3 regions of the Paenibacillus sp. VT-400 genome follow, and region 1 is predicted to be linked to each of the others. Evidence: riboswitches for the same ligand, from Rfam matches in the RefSeq annotation. Region 1 holds a riboswitch; each other region holds the start of a gene.
The links. A riboswitch is a leader RNA that binds a small molecule or an ion and turns the genes downstream of it on or off. The one in region 1 is predicted to bind S-adenosylmethionine.
Positions count from the first base shown of each region.

Region 2: it holds a riboswitch for S-adenosylmethionine, as region 1 does, so the genes downstream of both, EL84_RS08050 (methionine ABC transporter ATP-binding protein) here and metA (homoserine O-acetyltransferase MetA) in region 1, are expected to answer to the same signal.
Region 3: it holds a riboswitch for S-adenosylmethionine, as region 1 does, so the genes downstream of both, mmuP (S-methylmethionine permease) here and metA (homoserine O-acetyltransferase MetA) in region 1, are expected to answer to the same signal.

Region 1 is NZ_LELF01000067.1:988,982-994,674, forward strand. It holds gene corA (magnesium/cobalt transporter CorA) at 1-591, opposite strand, end outside; SAM riboswitch class I at 1,043-1,166, shown strand; gene metA (homoserine O-acetyltransferase MetA) at 1,403-2,320, shown strand; gene EL84_RS15250 (PLP-dependent transferase) at 2,345-3,532, shown strand; gene EL84_RS15255 (trans-sulfuration enzyme family protein) at 3,529-4,701, shown strand; gene mqnC (cyclic dehypoxanthinyl futalosine synthase) at 4,943-5,693, shown strand, end outside.
Region 2 is NZ_LELF01000059.1:271,591-277,283, reverse strand. It holds gene EL84_RS08070 (DUF2515 family protein) at 1-1,126, opposite strand, end outside; gene EL84_RS08065 (thioredoxin family protein) at 1,267-1,611, shown strand; gene EL84_RS08060 (COX15/CtaA family protein) at 2,092-3,030, shown strand; gene EL84_RS08055 (Cthe_2314 family HEPN domain-containing protein) at 3,232-3,948, shown strand; SAM riboswitch class I at 4,078-4,219, shown strand; gene EL84_RS08050 (methionine ABC transporter ATP-binding protein) at 4,346-5,380, shown strand; gene EL84_RS08045 (methionine ABC transporter permease) at 5,381-5,693, shown strand, end outside.
Region 3 is NZ_LELF01000065.1:185,162-190,854, forward strand. It holds gene EL84_RS10545 (ABC transporter permease) at 1-157, shown strand, start outside; gene mmuM (homocysteine S-methyltransferase) at 240-1,307, opposite strand; gene mmuP (S-methylmethionine permease) at 1,285-2,697, opposite strand; SAM riboswitch class I at 2,790-2,891, opposite strand; gene EL84_RS10560 (Ger(x)C family spore germination protein) at 2,962-4,164, opposite strand; gene EL84_RS10565 (spore germination protein) at 4,161-5,261, opposite strand; gene EL84_RS10570 (spore germination protein) at 5,301-5,693, opposite strand, start outside.

The sequences.
Region 1 (5,693 bases):
TTTATTCAAGGTGTTAATAACCTCTTTCTGAGGTCCAAGGACTTTTTTCAGCCACAGAATCTCACTGCGTAGCCCGATGATTTCATTCAGATGTGACTTTTTGGTGTGCATCAGAATGTCTTCCTCAAGCTTCTCGATCCGTGCTTCAATTCGGTCACCTACGGTGAAATAATTATCAACAATCAAATCAACCAGCAAATACAGCAGACGATCCGGTGTACTGATTTCCTGTTCCCAAAGGATGGGTTTCAGTGTGCGCAATTCGCTGACCTTGTGCTTGGTAACACTAATAATGAAATGTCTGCCGAGGAATAAGTTGACCGCACGTAGAAATATCTCTTCATCATCAAAACGGATGCTATTAATCACAATAAAATAATGGTTCTCATAAATTTCAATCTTCGGACGTTGTTCTTCGTCACTAAGACAGTCTTCCACAGCCAGATCATGCATCAAGAACAGCGGCTGAAGTACCGCTAAATCGTCTACGTCTGCATCAATCCAGTAAAATCCTTCCGCTGGTGGAGTCAGCGCCTGCTGAATATCGTCCACCGGAATAAATACACCGTTGTTTACCAACCGGATTTTCATCGTTAATCTACTCCTTCTGCACCCGCCAACTTGGCGGATATTATCATTATGGGCGCAAAAAGAACAAATCAGCCGGTCGGCAGCGGAGCCTGGAGATCAGGGCTGCGTTCACTATATAATCAAACGGAAGTCACGTCCCGCTGCCGGCATGCTGATGTCAATTCTCTATGCAGTTTGTCGGAATTCGGCTGCCAGTCAGGCCTCGGGTCGCCATCCATTTAATATGTCACCTCTCACATAAGGGTTTATAACACCTTGTTTAGTATACCGCTGGTACAAGGTGCTTTCAAGCGCAAAAATGTGTCTATTTCGCGCCCTGAGGCAGTGTATGACAACGGATGATGAACGGTTCCGATCTGGGAAGCAGACATCGAACTGCATCTTGACGTGAGGGCATTAATGTAATAAAGTAGACGGTGAACCATATTTAATTACAATCTAATACAGCGAAATCTTATCAAGAGTAGGTGGAGGGACTGGCCCGATGAAACCCGGCAACCGGCGGTATACCGCACGGTGCTAATTCTTGCAGCGACTAAGTGTCAGGTGGCACTGTTGTAACTGAGAGATGAGAGAGGCGCATATCTTTTTTACATATGACCTTTCTCGAAATCCGAGGAAGGTCTTTGTTATATGCCCCGACTTCTCAGCAGTGATTTTCGCTAAGGAACTTGAGGTTGTTTGTAACGTTGGATGAAAGAGCAATTCAATGTTTTTACAAGCTCAAGGCAGTCTATAACTGTATTGATGTGAAGACATCAAGCCAGGGGTGGCTGCATCTATCTATGCACAAGGAGGAGTTAGACTTACTATGCCAATCAAAATACCCGATACTCTACCAGCAAAAGAAGTACTTGAAGGAGAGAATATCTTCGTCATGGATGAAACTTCTGCATATCAGCAGGATATTCGTCCACTCCGTATCGCTATATTAAACCTGATGCCCACAAAGGAAACGACCGAAACACAATTGCTTCGTCTGGTGGGAAACACGCCTATTCAGGTGGATGTCGTTCTCGTACATCCCAAATCCCATACGTCGAAGAATACGTCTCAGGAGTATTTGGATCTGTTCTATAAAACCTTTGATGAGATTGAGCACCGCCGTTTCGATGGAATGATTATTACGGGTGCCCCGGTGGAACAAATGGATTTCGAAGACGTGAACTATTGGAATGAAATCCAGGAGATCTTCGAATGGACTAAAACCAATGTGACTTCAACCCTCCACATATGTTGGGCTTCCCAGGCAGGTTTATACCATCATTTTGACGTACCCAAGGTTGCACTTGATGAAAAGTGTTTTGGCGTTTTCCCACATACCATCAATAAACCACATGTTCCATTGTTGCGTGGATTCGATGAAGTATTCAACGTTCCACATTCCCGTCATACGGAAGTGAGACGCGAAGATATTGAAAAGAATGAGAATTTAGAGATTTTGGCTGAATCAGAGGAAGCGGGGATCTTCCTGGTTGCTACCAAAGACGGCAAACAGATTTTTGCCACAGGACATGCCGAGTATGACCCGTTCTCATTAAAGTGGGAGTATGACCGGGATGCAGCCAAAGGGTTGGATATCGCATTGCCTAGGCATTATTATCCGAATGACGACCCTTCTCGTGTGCCACCAGCTACTTGGCGCGCTCATGCCAACTTATTATTCTCTAACTGGCTCAATTACTATGTGTATCAAGAAACACCTTACGATATTGGCCCGCAAATCTAATCGAGATTACAGGAGGATGCAGCAATGGAAGACAACAACAAGTTGAAAATCGAAAGCCGCTTAGCACAAATTGGGTCCATCAATGAACCGGTAACAGGCGCCATTAACTTTCCGATCTATCAATCCACTGCGTTTCGCCACCCGAAGCTTGGACAAAGCACGGGGTTTGATTATATTCGTACCACTAATCCAACCCGTAAAGTGTTGGAAGAAGCCGCTGCAGCGCTGGAGTCCGGTGATGCAGGGTTTGCCTGTAGCTCGGGAATGGCCGCGCTGCAAACGATTTTTGCCATGTTTGGTCAAGGGGATCATCTGATTGTATCGCTGGATCTGTATGGTGGAACCTATCGTCTGCTGGAACGTATTCTGTCCCGTTTCGGCGTAACTGCTAGTTATGTGGACACGAATGACCTTGCAGCACTGGAGAAGGTTCGTCAACCGAATACAAAAGCTGTATTTATTGAGACACCAACCAATCCACTGATGATGATCACCGATGTGAAAGCCGTTGCTTCCTGGGCGAAAAGTTACAACCTGTTGACCATTGTTGACAACACGTTGTTGACTCCATTTTTCCAACGTCCGATTGAACTGGGTGCCGATATCATCATTCATAGCGCTACCAAATATCTGGGCGGACATAATGATGTGCTCGCCGGTCTAATTATTACCAAAGGTGAGGCGTTATCTGCAGAGATGGCGTTCCTGCATAATTCCATTGGAGCGGTATTATCTCCAAGTGACTCCTACCAGTTGATGAAAGGTATGAAAACGCTGGCCCTTCGCATGGAGCGTCATGAGCACAATGCACTTACTATTGCTAAATACTTGCTTGAGCACCCAGCGGTGGTTGAAGTGTATCATCCAGGTCTATCCGATCATCCGGGGTATGAGATACAGAACAAACAATCCACGGGTAACACAGGTATCTTCTCTTTCAAAGTGAAGGATGCACGTTATGTTGAACCGTTGCTACGTCATATCCAACTCATTGCTTTTGCCGAAAGTCTCGGCGGAGTCGAATCACTCATGACTTATCCGGCAGTACAGACTCATGCGGATATTCCGCTTGAAATTCGTGACGCCGTAGGTGTAGATGACCGTCTGCTCCGGTTCTCCGTAGGCATTGAACATGCAGATGATCTGATTGCAGATCTCGGCAATGCTCTGACAGCTGCACAGCAGGAAGTGGAAGGAGGCGTGCACTCATGAGGGAGTCCAACAATAAGCCCAATTCCGAGTTGAAATTTGATACCAAATTGCTCCATTTTGGCGATGAGATTGACAAAACGACCGGAGCCTCAAGTGTACCGATCTATCAAGCATCAACATTCCATCATTTTGATATCTTCAATCCGCCTCAACATGATTACAGTCGTTCGGGTAATCCGACACGTCAGGCTTTGGAAGATTACATCACATTGCTGGAGGGCGGCGCACGAGGCTTTGCCTATTCTTCGGGGATGGCTGCGATCTCAAGCGTGTTCATGATGTTCTCCGCAGGGGATCACATGATTGTAACGGAAGATGTATATGGAGGTACGTATCGTTTGCTTACTTCCATATTAAGCCGTATGCAGATCGAGACAACCTTTGTAGACATGACCAATATAGATGAAGTAAAAGCGGCACTCAAGCCAAACACCAAGGCAGTTTATATGGAAACACCGTCCAACCCTACACTGCGAATTACGGATATCGCTGCTGTAACTGACTGGTCGAAGGAACATGACCTGATCACGATTCTGGATAACACCTTTATGACACCTTACTATCAGCGTCCAATTGAGCTTGGTGTGGACATCGTCGTACATAGTGCTACGAAGTTTCTCGGAGGTCACAGTGATGTACTGGCAGGGTTAGCCGTTGCTCGCACGGAATCACTTGGCGTACAACTAAAACAGTTGCAAAATGGACTTGGAACTGTACTCGGGGCACAAGAATCTTGGCTTCTGATGCGCGGGATGAAAACCTTGGGGGCTCGCATGGCTCATAGTGAACGGAGTACAGCCAAACTGGCGGCATGGCTTAATGAGCGCAGTGATATTACCGCTGTCTTTTATCCTGGACTGGAGGATCATCCGGGCCGTGAGGCACATGAGCGCCAGTCCACAGGATATGGAGCTGTCGTTTCTTTTGACGTCGGTTCAGGTGATCGTGCAAAAGCAGTTCTTAACCGGGTGAAGCTCCCCATTGTTGCTGTAAGCTTGGGAGCTGTGGAGAGTATTCTGTCCTACCCAGCCATGATGTCTCATGCGGCAATGCCGGCTGAGGTTCGCCGTGACCGTGGCATTACAGATGGGTTGCTGCGCTTCTCCGTAGGTCTGGAAGATATCGAAGATCTCATTGTAGATTTGGAGCAAGCACTTCAGGAATCCTAACAAAAATGGATGCCCGAATACGCCGATGTGTATCACTTAAGTTCGAACTAATTCCTTTCCATATGTAAAAATTTTTACTTATTTTTAAAGCACCTGTACATAAGGTGCTTTTTTTCACATGTAACCTGTGTTACGATATGTGGAGTACAGAAATACGATGTTGCCACCAGAACTTGCTTCTCTTGAACAAGTTGGGACGGATCGTTATATAATTTCTCTTCATGAGGGAGGCTTTTTTACGATGAGTACGGTAGACCGTATCTTAGATAAAGCCCTTCGGGGCGAACGTTTAGACTTGGAAGACACGATTGAGCTATTTGAATCAAATGAAGTGGACAAAATCGGGGCAGCTGCTAATGTCATTATGAAACGCATGCACCCTGAACCATACAGAACATTTGTAATTGGGCGTAACGTCAACTACACAAACGTGTGTGATGTGTACTGCCGTTTTTGTGCTTTCTACCGCAGACCTGGTTCGGATGAAGGTTATGTGCTTCCGGACGAAGTGATTTTCCAGAAGATTCAGGAAACGGAAGATGTGAATGGTACCGAGATTTTGATGCAAGGTGGAACGAATCCAAACTTGCCTTTCAGCTATTATACAGACCTGTTGAAAGCCATCAAAGAGCGTTTCCCAAACATCACGATGCACTCTTTCTCCCCAGCGGAGATTATGAAAATGGTTGAAGTATCCGATGGCCTTACATTGGAAGAAGTTGTTCGTGCCATTCACGAAGCTGGACTGGATTCCTTGCCTGGCGGCGGCGCTGAAATTCTGGATGACCGCACACGTCGGAAGATCAGCCGCTTGAAAGGTTCATGGCGTGATTGGATGGACGTTATGCAAACTGCACACCGCATCGGTATGAACACCACGGCAACGATGGTTATCGGACTTGGTGAATCGATGGAAGAGCGTGCATTACACTTGCTCCGTGTACGTGAAGCTCAGGACGAATGTATTGCGAACAAGTATGACTCCGAAGGTT
Region 2 (5,693 bases), on a different contig from region 1:
GCGTGTCCCCCCATACGGAGAGCAGCTCCGGACTATATAATCGTTGCCCTTCTGGAAGCCATTCCTCATCCAGTAACGCCTGAGCGTATAATGTATGATCACCCGCCTCGTCTTCACGATTGGTAAACAAGCCAGGCCAATATTCAGCGCGCGAGCCACGATGAGGAACCGAACGTGCGAACTCCAACACTTGTGTGTGTACTTGCTCCACGCCAAACAATAGGGCATATAGCCCTTTGCCAAACATGATTCGCTCATCCAGTTTGCCAAAATGTTCAATGACACGTCCTGCGAGTCCTGCTCCCCGTCCAAGAGGAAAGACGATATGATTCAGACCGGCCAGATTATGCAGATGGAATGCGGGTTTGGAGAGTACCTCTTTTTGAAAATAAGGATGCTGCACCACCCGGCTCTCGATATAGTTCTGCTCATTAATAATTAATGCCACACTTAGCAGTGAACTGCATCGTTCCAGCCAAAAGCGTTCCCAAAACGGCGTCATAAACGCCGATACGTGAAAGTGCGACAAGAGATGGAAACAGCTTCGTCCGATCCGGCGACTGTTCATATACAGCAGAAGCTGTGGATAGGCATCCTGGAAAATGAGTGCATTGCACCGCTCCAGCAGCCGATACATATGCTCGCGATCGCTTTGATTCTGTAGATTATGCATTAAGTCACTCTGAAGATCTGTCATGTGATATCCGCCGTTGCGAGAGACCATATGGGCCAGCAGTGCCCAATGCAGTTCGGGATATTGCTCATAACATTCCAGATAGGCTGCCGTGCGGGTGATATTACTCCGATTATGCTCCTGGGTCAGTGTCTTAATCTCTTCCAGAATGATGCAATCTTCTTCGCAGACGAGTGCGCTTTGAACCTGGTCCGTGCGTGCAAAAGACTTGCCGCTGGCAGGTAACAAACGCTCCACCTCAGACTGTAAGGCAGCTGCCGTATCTGTATCCCACTCGATGTCACGCAAAGGGTGACGAAGCTGTGCAGAAGCTTGCCATGCAGCCTGTTTGCCACGCCAGATTTCCCGGGCAGCACCCGGAATGGAACGGACCATCTGCAGGAGGGACCCGTGATGTTGTTCGCTGGAAGAATCGGTTCTGGTGGAAGTCATGATGTGACATCCTTTCATGATGTTCTGGGTTTAATTTCACAGACCATGTGGTTATTCTAAGTATGCGCTGATTATTTGACTTCCACTCGCCAATTTGCTTCACTTAGGGTAAGACAAGGTACAGAAAGGGAGATGACCGAATGGAACAGATTACTTCCAAACCGGCTTTTGATGTAGCCATCCAATCCCCACGTTTGACGATTGCCGTATTCAAGGCAGACTGGTGTGGTGACTGCAAATACATCGATCCGTTTATGCCTGAGGTTGAAGAGAAATATGCACGTGAACTGACCTTGATTGAGGTTGACGTGGATCAGGTTGGAACCGTTAGTGAAGAGCAGAATATTCTTGGCATTCCGAGCTTTGTGGCGTATACAGATGGCCGCGAACTCGTACGGTATGTGAACAAGCTGCGCAAGTCGAGAGAAGAGATTGAGCAGTTCCTGGATCGCGCAGTTGAGGTGTACAACACGATCCATAAATAATGTTATACAAGCTCAACTTTTACACAGGCACTCCGATGACAGAATAACCTTCCGATCGCTGTTATCCCCAGATTTCTTTGATCCCTTTTATAAAGGGGAGAAATCCGGGGATAAAGGCGAACGCTCCGCTTCTTCTGGTTATTTCTGTCCTCTCCGTTATTGTGTAAATGTTTCATGAACTTATATAAAAGTATGACAGGTTCATGTTGTAAAAGGGTATAATAAAAAGAACGCCATTTCTCTTGAAATAGGGAAATGGCGTTTGTGTGTTCGACACGTCTATGTAAGAAACGTTTCTGTACATATCCCCAATGACCTGCGGGTCATTATTTCACCAGACGTTAACATTTTGTCACAAAGCGCGACGTCAATGAACATTTTATCCGGTATAATGGATTTAGTTGTGAAATAAGTGTCAAAGTACCGAAACAAGCGGAGAATATTCTTCGCCATCTTAAACCAACAGCGGGTGAGAAAAAATTGAAACACTTAACTTTGTTTAAATGGTTAACCGTATTAACCTGTCTTGTCATGTTTCTGGCCACTTTTGGTGGAGGCATAGTAACCAAAACGGAATCTGGCCTTGGCTGCGGAACGGAATGGCCTTTATGTAACGGAAAACTCGTTCCCGCACATACTGTGGCTTCACTCATTGAATATTCCCATCGCGCTGTAAGTGCACTGGCTGGACTGTTGTCCATTGCCTCGTTTGTTGCTTTTCTGCGGTTTGGAAAATCACGCCGTGACCTGCAATTGTTTTCTTTCTTAACTCTGGTATTTGTTATCGTCCAGGGAATCATGGGGGCTTTTGCCGTTGTCTTCTCCCAATCTTCAGCAGTCATGGCACTGCATTTTGGCTTTGCATTGATTGCTTTTGCCAGTTCCCTAATGATGGCGCTGGGCATAAGGCAGGAGGCCAAAGATGGCGGATTGGAGCGCCTGAATAAATACCCTCGGGTTAGCAAAAAATTCAGAAATCTGGTCTGGTTCTCCACCATTTACACATATCTCGTGGTATACACAGGTGCATTTGTGAGTCACACGGATTCTGCCGGCGGATGTTCTGGATTTCCGCTCTGTAACGGGCAGATTATTCCTGAGCTTTCGGGTGGGGTAGCGGTTGCTTTTGCTCACCGTGCAGCAGCTGCGTCGCTCGTGATTGTTATTGCGATCCTGGGTCACTTCGCTTACCGTAATCATCCGGACAACAAGGAAATGCGTACTCTGGGTGTGGTATCCGTTGTTCTTATTCTGATGCAAGTAGTCATTGGTATTTTCATGATGGTGACAATGAACCGTCCGGAAGTATACATGTTCGTAGCTCTTGCTCATATGCTGGATATCGCCATATTGTTCGGAGTCTTAACGTATATGAGTTTCCTGGTGTACAAGCTACATCGCCCGGCTAATCGTTTCTAAGATATAGATCCATTCTTTTTCAAAGGTACTTGGGCTAAATATGAAAGTCCACCATCCAGTGATGTACATCATTGGACAGGTGGACTTTGTTTGATGTCAGAGGGATCAGGGCAACCTATGGCAAGCAGCAATTACACGGAATGAATGATGCTTCGTTTACGGTGATGAATTCTTGTTGATTTGGAAAAGAGGAGGTTAGATATGCTGCGAACGTTGTTGGGGGAAAAGCCACGTATAAACGAAGGTAAATTGAAGGCAGCGATGGACGCAATGGCGCATACGCTTGAGCTATTTCAACGACAAATGCATGTGGACCATGATCCCACGCATGACTATCGGAAACTGTATGTGTGGACTCAGGGACTCATCTCCTCACTGGATGAACTGGAGCAAAGCTGTTTCGCTGCTGCTCATTTTCGCAAAAAGGTCGTTGCAGGCTCAACGGATGATATGACGGCGACTGAAAAAGCCGAGTATGCACGTTATGTGTATTTCTACAAAGATGGCTTTATCCGCTGCTTTGCCATTCTGGATAAAGTCGGCACAGTATTAAATGAAATATTCCAGCTGAATACTTCCAATACCAAAGCACATTTTTCTTATTTTACTGTGTTAAGGCAGTTCGACTATGCAAGGGAGCATCATGATCTTGCATTGCAATTAATACAGATCAAGGACTCTTATCGTGAACCGATGAGCAAGCTGCGCAAGCGACGTAATATGGAAATTCACTACATGAACTCAGAAATGCACGATGACCTGTGGCAGTTACACCAGACCTTGCAAGGTAAAGTGAAATTGGAGGATCTGAATCAGCATGTGCAGGAAATGCGTCAGGGCGTGGATATGGTCTGTGAAACGTTAACAGCCTCTTATAGTTATATCAATAAAATATGGAAAAGAAATAATTCCCTTTGACAAATCGGAATACTTGGAATATACTGAGTTTCAATCGAATGTTACATGGATATAACTGATATTTCGGAAGTTACGTTCACATTATAAAGCATAAACTACATGAACTTATAAAATCCTACAACAACATATTTCTTATCGAGAGCGGCGGAGGGACAGGCCCGATGAAGCCCGGCAACCGATTTGTAATGACATGATACATGTATCATTCGTTATAGATGTTAGGTGCTAATTCCTACAAAATGGTGCAAGACACGATTTTGGCAGATGAGAAGGTATATTCTTTCACGTGAAGAGCCCTCTTTGTATCTGCAAAGGGCTCTTTTTTTGTACTTTAGGGGGAGTTTTCCTTTAGATCGGGTAAAGATACAAGTAGGTGGTTGGAAAGGGGCAAGTGCGATTGATTGAATTAAAAGGTTTAACGAAAACGTACGGCAAAGGAACAAAATCTACAACAGCGTTATCCGAGTTGAATTTGAGCATCCAAAAGGGCGAAATCTACGGAGTGATTGGCCATTCCGGAGCGGGCAAAAGCACATTGATTCGCTGTATTAATTTGCTGGAACGGCCTACGGAGGGTGAGGTATGGGTTGACGGAATTAACCTGACTGAACTGAGCAAAACCGAATTGCAGCAACAGAGACGCAAGATCGGAATGATTTTTCAACACTTTAATCTGTTATCTTCGGCAACGGTATATGACAATGTAGCTTTTCCACTAAAGCTTGTGAATACACCCAAGGATGCCATTGATCGAAAAGTGAAGGAAATGCTTGCACTGGTTGGTCTGGAGCACCACAGCAGCAAATATCCGGCTCAATTATCGGGTGGCCAGAAACAACGTGTAGGGATTGCGAGAGCACTTGCAAGTGATCCAAATGTACTTCTCTGTGATGAGGCTACTTCGGCACTTGATCCGCAGACAACAAATTCAATCCTGAAGTTATTACTCGACATTAATGAAAAGTACAACCTAACGATTGTGCTGATCACACATGAGATGCATGTCATTCAGAACATCTGTGACAAGGTGGCTGTCATTCATCAAGGTGGCATTGTGGAACAAGGACCTGTAACAGACGTGTTCTTGAAGCCGCAGCATGCGATTACGCGGGACTTCATGATGCGTGACCATGAAGCTGGACTTGCTCTGGAAGAGACCGCTCTGGCAAATGCAGGCGTTGAATTGCAGGCAGGTGCTGCTTCCAAACTTGTGAAGATATCCTTTCTGGGTAACAAAACGTATGAAGCGATTTTGTCTAGAACGGTACGTAAGACAGGCGTGGATTTTGCCATCCTGCAAGGTACAATCTCTACGATCAAACAGGTTCCTTATGGGCAACTGACCGTTCGGTTCGAGGGTGATTCAAATGCTATTGATCGGACGATATCAGAATTGACCGCAGAGGGACTTGATGTGGAGGTGCTTCGTTAGATGGATTTTTCAACAGTTCGCTGGGAAGAGGTTGGTAAAGCCTCCATTGAGACACTGCAAATTTTGGGTGTATCAGGCTTGTTCACCGTAATTTTTGGTTTACCGCTCGGAGTGCTGCTGTTCATGACAGCCCGATCTGCTTCGATCAAGTCACGGACGGTGTACATTATATTGTCCTTGATTGTGAATATTTTGCGCTCAGTCCCATTTATCATATTGATTGTTGCTCTTATACCGTTCACTCGTTCACTCGTCGGTACTGCTACAGGTGTGTTAGGTGTTATACCACCTTTAGTTATTTCAGCAGCTCCTT
Region 3 (5,693 bases), on a different contig from region 1:
CCTTTCCGGTTATGGTATCGTACAACTTCCACTGATCCTGCATTGGGGTGGAATGGTACTGTTCACCTGTCTAAGCATCATTGCAGCCAGCCTTGGATCGTGGTTCTCTTCGAGAATCATTCGGGAAGCATCGCCACGTATGCTGGTTATCGAATAATGTAATCAGAATGCCTAACACAATAAAACAAGCCCTTCCATACCTCTATAGGATGTGGAAGGGCTTGTTATCATGATATGAACTATTTCCGCCATTTCTTCGCAAGCGCACCAATCTGATGTGGCGTAGTACGGCAGCAGCCGCCAATAATTTGCGCGCCCGCAGCAACCCACTGCTCCGAAGCATCACTCATGCTGCCACAAGTACCCTGTCCGCTCCACGTCTTCGTTGCTGCATCATACGTCTCTCCCGAGTTCGGATACACAATAACAGGTTTATCGCTGGTACGGCGCAAAATACCCACTGCTTCCGTTACCACTTCCATCGGAGCACAGTTCAGGCCAATCGCCGCAATCTGCGGCTCGGAGCCAAACGTCTGTGCACATACCTCAAGTGGCGTACCCTCGCTGATGCTTGTCCCGTCTTTTAAAGAAAAGGATAGCCAAGCATACGCATGAGGAAACTCCTTCAGTAAATCAACCAGCACTTGTGCTTCCTGCAAGGAAGGAATCGTCTCAAACGCAAGAATATCAGCACCTGCTTCAATCAGCGCCGCCATACGCGGACGGTGAAATGCGACAAGCGTCTCATCCGACACGGCGTAATGTCCCACATACTCTGATCCATCCGCCAGATAGGCGCCGTACGGCCCAACGGACCCGGCAATAATTGGACGTGGACGAAGACAATCTCCTTCGTGATCTACTGTACGTTCTGTTATTTGCTCCTCATTCTCCACCGTCTCGGCACGTACCGAAGGAGCTTCTACAAGCTGACCTGTTGAGCTTTCTCTCCCTACTAAATCACTCTGCACTTCCGCCCATACGGCATCTCTCGCCTGAGCAGCCAACTCCACCGTCTTGCGGATCAGCTCAAGTGCTGCCTGTTCATCGATTCCTCTCTTGCGGAAGCCATCCACCGTCGCCTGATAACTGGATGTAATCGCACAGTCGGCTCCTGCTCGAAAATAATCTGCATGGACCTGAACAATAACATCCGGATTCTCAAGCAACACACGAGCAGACCATAGTGGATCATCGAGATCACATCCATGCTGTTCGAGTTCCGTAGCCAACGCTCCATCCAGAATCATGACTGGATGTTCACGCAGGATCTGTTCTATGGGGTTAGTCTGTTGTGCTTGCGTCATGTACTTTTCCTCTTTTCTTATTCACACGTTCTGTCAGATAATAAGCAGCGTAACATAATGCGATAAACGGAACCCCACAATACAGAGCAATTCGCTGTGTCGGGTCAAAGGCAATACCTATGCATGAAGCCAGACATAATATAAATGAAACAATTGGTACCACCGGATACAGTGGTGTGCGGTAGACCAGATCTTTGACCGCATGTCCTTTCCGGATATATTGTCTGCGGAACATGTATTGGGAAGCGCTGATGCTCATCCATACCGCAACGACAGCCAGACCTGAAATGGAAACCAGCGTAATATACACCGTACCTGGCGCAATAATACTGGACAGCAATGCCAGCGCACCACCCACCATACTAATCAGAAGTGCATTCAGCGGTACTCCGCTTTTGGTCAATTTGGCAAACCACGGAGAGATCGTTCTTTTGTCAGCCAGAGACCAGAGCATCCGTGAAGAAGCATATAGGCCTGAATTGGCAGCAGAGAGAATCGCCGTCAGAATAACAAAGTTCATAATGTCTGCTGCATAGGGTACACCCACCCGCTCCATTACCGCTACAAACGGACTTTCCAGTACACTGGCATCCGACATGGGCAGCAAGGCCGACAAGATAATAATCGTTCCGATGAAGAAAATAACCAAACGCCACAGCGTTGTATGAATAGCCTTTGGTATCGTCTTTTCCGGGTTCTCCGTCTCCCCGGCGGCAATGCCGATTAACTCGGTGCCTGAGAAGGCAAAGTTTACAGCAAGCATGGTCATCAATATCGCTGTAGCTCCATGAGGGAACCACCCGGATGCGGTAATATTCGATAGAAATGGAGCCGGTTCAGAATCCGCCATGGGAATAATACCAAACATGGCTGCGCCACCGATAATAATGAAAATTACGATAGTCACTACTTTTACAGATGAGAACCAGAACTCGGATTCCGCAAATAATTTCACCGTTAAAGCGTTGAATAGAAAGATCATCAGTGCAAAAACCGCGCTCCATATCCATACGTTCACCGATGGGAACCAGCGCTGCATCAGCAATCCGGCGGCTGTGAATTCGGAGCCAAGCGCAACAGTCCAGGTTAACCAGTATAACCAAGCCACCGTGTAACCTGTTGCCGGTCCGATATATTTGGCTGCATAACTATGAAATGCTCCCGTCTCTGGCATATGAACAGACAGTTCACCAAGACAGAGCATCACCAGATATACAACGATGGCTCCAATCAGATAGGACAGAATGGTTCCCAGTGGTCCCGCCTGCTGAATGGTGTAACCTGAGCTGAGGAATAATCCCGTTCCAATGACTCCTCCGAGAGAGAGCATGACCACATGCCGTGCCTGCATTTTCCGCTGAAAATGCCCTTTGTCGTTGTTGTTCTCCATACCTGCTGCTCCCCTACTTCTTCATCCAGAAAAAACAAAAAAGACCCACTCTGCCTAAAGAGTGCGCCGTTACTGACAAATAAAAACAAACGCTCCTATCTATCAGGCTTTCACCCGCTGGAATTAGCACAGTATCCTTCAGATCTGTTGCTGAGGTTTCTAAGGGCCAGTCCCTCCACCTCTCTGGATAAGAAAATGATTTTTTACTAATATAGCGATCTATCATGAATGTGTCAACATTTAAATAATAAATGGCACACCTCGCTATTCGGTGGAAGACCCCGGATTGGTGATGGTGGTCTTTACCTCATACGTGATCGGCACGGTGCTAAAAATTTTATCCCAATCGTCTTTGACTTTTTTCCATGTTTTAGGTTCTTTGATACGCAAGCTATCCCGAAAATCCGCAACATCTACTTTATAGGTATGCTGCAGTTTGTATAACAACTGTCGAATCTGTTGTTCGGCAAGTTCAGCAAATTCTTTTTCCAATTCACTGAGATACGCACCTTTTTCCTCTTCCTCGGGAGCACGCCAATCCTCCATCAACCAACCTTCGGATTCAGTCTTCACATGGAATGAAATATCATCGCCAACCACTTTTGGAATTATTGTTGTTTTTTTCTTCTTCATTTCATATACAACAGTGAATCCCGCTTTATTGTATGTCTTCAAGATACCTCCTTTTTCTTTAGGTCTGAGCCAGGATAGCCCTTCTAGATCCGTTTGGCTGAGTTCCCCGATGAATTTGGTTGTTTTCCCATCAAAGATACTGGCACCGGAGAACTTGTCCTCTCCATTGAAGTTCAGTACATTCTGGAGCAAAAAGCTGGAACCGGATTGCATTTGTGCATCTAATTTGGAGAGTAGAACGGGGTCCAGGATTTTATTGGACAAGTATGAATTACCGGTAATACCTGTAAGATAAAATGCTGGAATCCGGGAAGGATCATCTGAAGTCAGTACATCAACAGCGCGATGATGGCTAATCAACACCAGACAGTTAGGACGAATATCGTTATCCCGAAGTACAAAATCCAGCAGCTGGTCCAGACCATACTTTTTGGCGATATCCTTGGACACAACGATAACCTTCAGATGATGTCCGATGAGCGGATGATCTCGCCTCAGTGCAAACTGACGAAAGATTTGCAGCAAGGAATCTCCAGTAAGCTGTTCATTGGAATAGGACGTTTTACCAGAAGCAGGCGAACCGGATTGTTGGCTCTTTTGGCTGCTGGAATTACCGGGAGCAATCTGTACCGTGGCCGTCAAATTGTTCTGCTTGGAGTACGCTCCTCCCTGAGTAGCGATGTCTTTCTCAAATTCTGTCTCTTTACCGATATCGATCCCAAGACCAACGTAGACACTTAGATCCTCTATCTCCCGACTGCTCCAACATCCGGATATCGTTAAGAGAATGCATAATACAGTGGCTAAGCGTAACAACATACGGAATGTAATCATGCATGCTTGCCTCCTTTTTTGCGAATCAGACTTAACAACAGTAGTACCAGAGGTAAAATGCCAAACAAAAATACGGACACATTGCCCAGCATATCTCCTAGTGCAAAAGTATCATCCACTGTTTTGGGTATCATTGCTGTCAGATAAATGAACGGAAGCAGGCCGTACATGATGCCTTTGATTTTTTTGGAACGAAACAAATCACGAATACCCACCGAAGCGCAGTAATGTGTAATTGCTGTAGTCGAAAAGATTTGCATAATCCAGATGACCAGTAATAAGGATTCAAAACGCTCAAATATCAGACCCTGAATTTCGAAGCTTCTTACCAAATCCAGCGTTGGCCAGGTTCGAGTTTTAATGCCATCGAGCGATAAACTCCCTATAACCATCACCACCGTGATCAAGTAGATAATAGTGGATATGAGTATCCCCCAGGTCATCGCTTTATTGCTCTTCTTCGGATTTTTCATATAGGCAGTCATGATTAACATCACCTCATAGCCTGTATAAGATAATAGTGAAGGCTTCAACCCTTGGAAAACCGGCATGACCCCATCACCGAGCACGGGTCTCAGATTGCCAATTTCGAATAGCTGATTACTAAGCAAAATTTCAATCACAAATATAATAATCGTAATTGGAAGGATGATCTCAAACACGCGTACGATAACGCCAAGCCCGCCTGAAATCATATATACACCGATCCACATGAAGACCATCACAATTGCCCAGGTGGGGGTGCGTTCGAGTAGATACATCCCAGTTACTTCAGCCATAACTCTGATTTCGAATGCGGCAATAACTATGAAATACATAATCATAGACAATCCCAGTATGTAAGCAATCCAGCTGCCCGTAATCTCACGGGTGAACTGGAAGACGGTTTTCTCCGGAAATCTGCGACACAGGGTAACCAGAATTATTCCGACACCTATGATAATGAATCCAGATAGGATAATGGAAATCCAGACATCCGGTGTTCCGACAGCTTTGCTGGTCGTTCGAGGTAACGTCAATATCCCGGCACCAAGCATGTAATTGACAATAATTACAACGGCCTGTGTCGTGGTTAGCTTTCCTTGGGAGCCATTCACTTTAGTTCACCTCCAGACCTTCAGTAGATGGAATTCCATTTATTTTTTCCGATCATCATCTATCGGATTAGTCATCTTGGGACGCATTCTCATCATATTTAGCGGAGCACGGATAACAAAATCCTTCCATTCATTCATGTGATAAGGAACGGCTGGTGCAACATAAGGTACGCCAAAGCTTGAGAGTCGTGCCAGGTGTGTACACACAAGCAGAAAGAACATAACCACGCCAAACAATCCGAGTACGGCTGCGCTGAACATAGCGGCAAATCGTAGAATCCTTAGCGTTAATCCCGCACTATAGACAGGAATCGTAAAGGAAGATATGGCTGTTACCGCAACGACAATGACCAGAAATTGGCTTATTATTCCCGCTTGCACCGCTGCTTGGCCAATAATCAGACCTCCAACGATACCCATCGCTGGCGCAAT